Regions from separate parts of the Sphingomonas phyllosphaerae 5.2 genome, predicted to be linked through region 2. Evidence: predicted binding sites of a transcription regulator. Region 2 holds the regulator's gene; the other holds the start of a gene.

Region 1 (2,398 bases), 920 kb from region 2:
GCGCCACGTCGCCGACGAACCGCCCCAGCGCCTTGCGCGCCTGCGGGGTCAGTTCGTCGGTATCGAGGATCCGCGCCGCCGCGATCGACAGCGGCAGGCCCTCGGCACGCGCCAGCTGGTGCAGCTTGGCGATCGCCTTGTCGCCCAGCCCGCGCTTGGGCGTGTTCACGATCCGCTCGAACGCCAGGTCGTCGGCCGGCTGGTTGACGACACGCAGATACGCCAGCGCGTCGCGAATTTCGGCGCGCTCGTAGAAGCGGAAGCCGCCCACGATCCGGTACGGCATGCCGATCGAGATGAAGCGGTCCTCGAACTCGCGCGTCTGGTGCTGCGCGCGCACCAGGATCGCGACGTCGTCGAGCGTCTTGCCGGTGCGCTGCACCGCCTCGATCTCGTCGCCGACGCGCCGCGCCTCCTCCGGCCCGTCCCACACGCCCAGCACGCGCACCTTCTCGCCGGCGTCCAGCTCGGTCCACAATTCCTTGCCCAGCCGCCCGCCGTTGTTGGCGATCACCCCGGCGGCCGCGCCGAGGATATGCGGGGTCGAGCGATAGTTCTGCTCCAGCCGGATCACCGTGGCACCGGGGAAGTCCTTCTCGAACTTGAGGATGTTCTCCACCTGCGCGCCGCGCCACGAATAGATCGACTGGTCGTCGTCGCCCACGCAGCAGATGTTGCGCCGCTCCTGCGCCAGCAACCGCAGCCACAGATACTGGACCGAATTGGTGTCCTGATATTCGTCGACCATGATGTAGCGGAAGCGTTGCTGATATTGCTCCAGCACGCCGCGATCACGCTTCAGGATCGTGAGAACATGCAGCAGCAAGTCTCCGAAGTCGCACGCATTCACCGCGCGCAGCCGCTCCTGGTATTGCTGGTAGAGTTCGCCGCCGCGCCCGTTGGCGTAACGCTCGCTCTCGCCGGCGTCGACGTCGGCGGGCACCAGCCCCTTGTTCTTCCACTCGTCGATCAGCCCGGCGAGGCTGCGCGCCGGGAAGCGCTTCTCGTCGATGTCCGCGGCCACGATCAACTGCTTGAGCAAGCGCAACTGGTCGTCGGTGTCGAGGATCGTGAAGTTGCTCTGCAACCCGACCAGCTCGGCATGGCGGCGCAGCATCTTCGCGCCGATCGCGTGGAACGTGCCCAGCCACGGCATCCCCTCCACCGCATCGCCGACCAGCCGACCGACGCGCTCGCGCATCTCGCGTGCCGCCTTGTTGGTGAAGGTGACGGACAGGATTTCGGAGGGATAGGCCCGACGCGTCCATAACAGATGCGCCAGCCGCGCGGTCAGCGCCGCGGTCTTCCCGGTGCCCGCCCCGGCCAGCACCAGCACCGGGCCATCGGTGGTGAGCACGGCCTCGCGCTGCGGGGGATTCAGCCCGCCGAGATACGGCGGGTCCTGGACGGCGGAGCTGGTTTCGGTCACGCCCGAACAGGTAGGGAACGTGCAGCCATCGGGCAAGCAAAACGGCGATTCGTTACAGTCACGAAACCGTCGCCGCGCTGGCGCCCGGCCGACCCCGACGCCCGCTAGGCGCTCCTGCGTCGGCAACCACGCCGCGCCGCGACGTCCCCTGCGAGAGGCGGCGCGCGGCGGCAGCGGCCGATCCACACCGCAGGAGTAGTCCCGATGACCCTTCACGACCGCGCCGCGCTTGCGGCGATGCTGACGCTCGCCCTCGCGCCGCTCGCCGCCAGCGCCGATCCGACGCGCACCCCCGTCGTCGCCCACGTCATGGTGCGCGACCTCAACCTCGCCAGTGCCGCCGGGCAGCAGGCGTTCGACGCGCGTGTCCGCCGCGCCGCGACCACGCACTGCGGCGTCGCGGGCGTCGATCTCCACGCGCGCCGCGACGTCATGCGCTGCCGTAACGAGATGGTGGCGGACGCGCAGACGCGCCTCGTCGGCCTGACGTCCGCGCGTTCGATCGAACTCGCCGCCGCCCGCTGATCCGCGCCGGCAAGGCGCCGGGGCGGTCGCACCCGGCGCCTTGCATCGCGCGCCAACTCCTGTCAGCTTTGGAACATAGGGGAAACATTTAGCCAGGAGCACGACGATGTCGATCACGGGTCAAATCACCGGCCGCTGTCATTGTGGCGCGATCACCTACATCGCCGATGGCACGCACGAACATCACGCGGTCTGCCACTGCACCGATTGCCGCCGCTGGTCGGGCGCGCCGCTGGTCGGCTGGATCGCGTTCCACGCGGATCAGGTGAGCGTCGCCGGCACCCCCGCCAGCTACGCATCTTCCGAACACGGCGTCCGTGAGTTCTGCGCCAACTGCGGCACGGGGCTGTTCTATCGCAACGCCGCCGTCCTCCCCGGCATCGTCGACATCCAGTCGGGCACGCTCGACGCGCCGCAGGATCATGCGCCCGGCGCGCAGATCAT
Region 2 (2,398 bases):
AGGCCCCGCGCATGTCGGCCGCAACGTCCGCCGCCGCGGGCTCGATTTCCATGAAGGCGATATCCTCGTCGAGCGAGGGCAACGCCTTACACCCGCGCGACTCGCGGTCGCTGCGACTGGTGGAGTGGCGCGGTTAACGGTCGCGCGCCCGGTCCGCGTCGCGCTGGCCGCAACTGGTGACGAACTGGTCGAACCCGGCACGCCCGGTGACGCCCTGCCCGAGTCCAACCGCCTGTTATTGCGCGCGTTGCTCGCCGACATGCCGGTCGAGATCGTCGACCTCGGAATCCTCCCGGACCGGCTAGATCGCTTGACGGACGCATTTGCGCGCGTCGACGCCGACGTGCTGGTCACCACCGGCGGCGCCTCGGTCGGTGACCACGATCTCGTCCGCCCTGCGCTCGCAGCCGCGGGTACGACGCTCGACTTCTGGCGGATCGCGCTGCGCCCCGGCAAGCCGATGCTCGCCGGGCGGCGCGGCGACATGGCAGTGGTCGGCCTGCCCGGCAATCCCGTGTCCGCGTTCGTCACCGCGCTCCTCTTCGTGCGTCCGCTCGTCGCGCATCTCGCCGGCGCCAGCGATCCTTTCCCAAGCGTCTCCCGGGTCTTGCTGGGCGAAAACCTGCCCGCGAACGGCGAGCGTACCGACTATCTACGGGCCGAATTGCGCGACGGGCGCGCGTACGCCTCGACTATCCAGGACAGCTCGATGCTGCGCACGCTGGCACGCTCGACATGCCTGATCGTGCGTGAATCGCACGCGCCCGCGGCGGCGGCCGGCGACTCGGCGGAAGTCCTGATGATCGCTTGACGGAGGGCTATATGTTCCATAAAGGTTCGCACTCCGTTCACTAGGAAGGCGCCGGGACATGCTGACGCGCAAGCAGCACGAGCTGATCTGCTTCATCGAGGATCGCCTGGCCGACACCGGCGTCTCGCCCTCGTTCGAGGAGATGAAGGACGCGTTGGAGCTGAAGAGCAAGTCGGGTGTCCATCGCCTCATCAGCGCCCTTGAGGAACGTGGTTATCTGCGCCGCCTTCCCAATCGCGCGCGCGCACTGGAAGTTCTCAAGGCACCTGAGCGCGGCGCCGAGGCGAAGCGCGCCGCCCCTCCGTCGGTCAAGCGTACCATGCCCGCGCCCGCGAACGACGTGGTCGAGATCCCGCTGCACGGGCGGATCGCCGCGGGCGTGCCGATCGAGGCGTTCGAAGGTTCGACGATGCTTCCGGTACCCGCCGCACTGCTCGGGGCAGGCGAGCACTTCGCGTTGGAAGTGTCGGGCGATTCGATGGTGGAGGCTGGCATCTTCGACGGCGATTATGCGCTGATCCGCCGTCAGGAAGTGGCGCGCGACGGTGAGATCGTCGTCGCACTGATCGACGACAGCGAGGCGACGCTCAAATACTTCCGCCACGAAGGTGCGATGATCCGCCTCGATCCTGCCAATCGCGCGTACGACCCGCAGCGCTATGCGCCGGCGCAGGTCCGTGTACAGGGTCGCCTGGCTGGGCTGTTGCGTCGTTATTCCTGACGCTCGGTAGCGGCGGCAGCCGGCAATGTGTCGTACCGCGGTGATCGATATTCGCTAGGATCGTCGCGCCTACGGGTAGTTGGTTGAAGGCTTCCTGGCTAAACTCGCGCCGGCACCGCGGGGTTGAGCGGCTTCGATGCGCTTGCTCGCAAAATGGGGTGCACGTGCCGCCGACTTTGTGCGCGTTCACGACGTTTTGTAGCACCAACCACCTTCAGCCTAAAACGTCGGAGCATCCGGCGATCCAGATGCGCGATTACTGACAAACCGGTGTGCGCTGAGATCCGGCTGCTGCTTTTGTCATCAAGCAACGAAGCTTCGGATCAGATCCGTGGCGAAGGCGAGTGCTGATGACTGGCAGACACCAACCTGCACTGGATCGAAATCGATATGCCGATGCGACGTGCACTTGCCGGGAGCCGCGGCGCTCGAACATTTTCGCAGTTTCAAGATAGAACGCGGCAAGCCGCCGAAGTTCGTGACCGGGAGCGGGGTCGAGGACGGTGGCGTGGTGCGGCCGGATTGTCGTGCTACGCTGACGAATACGGAATAGCGAGTGACGCCGAGGTATAACCATCAAGACCAGACGTGCAACATGACTCCGCGCAAAACAACGCCAGATCTCACGCGTCACTATCTTGTATGCAGCCGTTCTTACAAGTGAGGCGGAGCGCATAACAGCGCGCGAGATTGATTGGCTACGCTGATTCCGCTTGTGCAGCACGTCGTTCACGTCCGCCCGGCGACAATGAGCGCCGCTCTAGGGCCGATCGACATTCAGCCGAATCCCCTGCCAACTCCGTCTCTCCAAGCGTGGCTAAGCAAAGGGCATCGTGCGGAACGCTGGATTGCTTCGCTACGCTCGC

Evidence for each region. Region 2 encodes LexA, which represses DNA repair genes until DNA is damaged. Its sites were predicted from a motif close to GTTCCNCNCTTGTTCT; they were not measured.
Region 1: SPHPHY_RS0109675 (ATP-dependent helicase) is a predicted target of LexA. The motif match lies at 1,433-1,448, and genes of this name have one in related genera.

Annotation. Positions count from the first base shown of each region.
Region 1 covers NZ_ATTI01000001.1:2,070,898-2,073,295, forward strand. The annotation lists gene SPHPHY_RS0109675 (ATP-dependent helicase) at 1-1,429, opposite strand, end outside; gene SPHPHY_RS0109680 (UrcA family protein) at 1,634-1,954, shown strand; gene SPHPHY_RS0109685 (GFA family protein) at 2,061-2,398, shown strand, end outside.
Region 2 covers NZ_ATTI01000001.1:2,987,346-2,989,743, forward strand. The annotation lists gene SPHPHY_RS0114085 (molybdopterin molybdotransferase MoeA) at 1-811, shown strand, start outside; gene lexA (transcriptional repressor LexA) at 870-1,532, shown strand.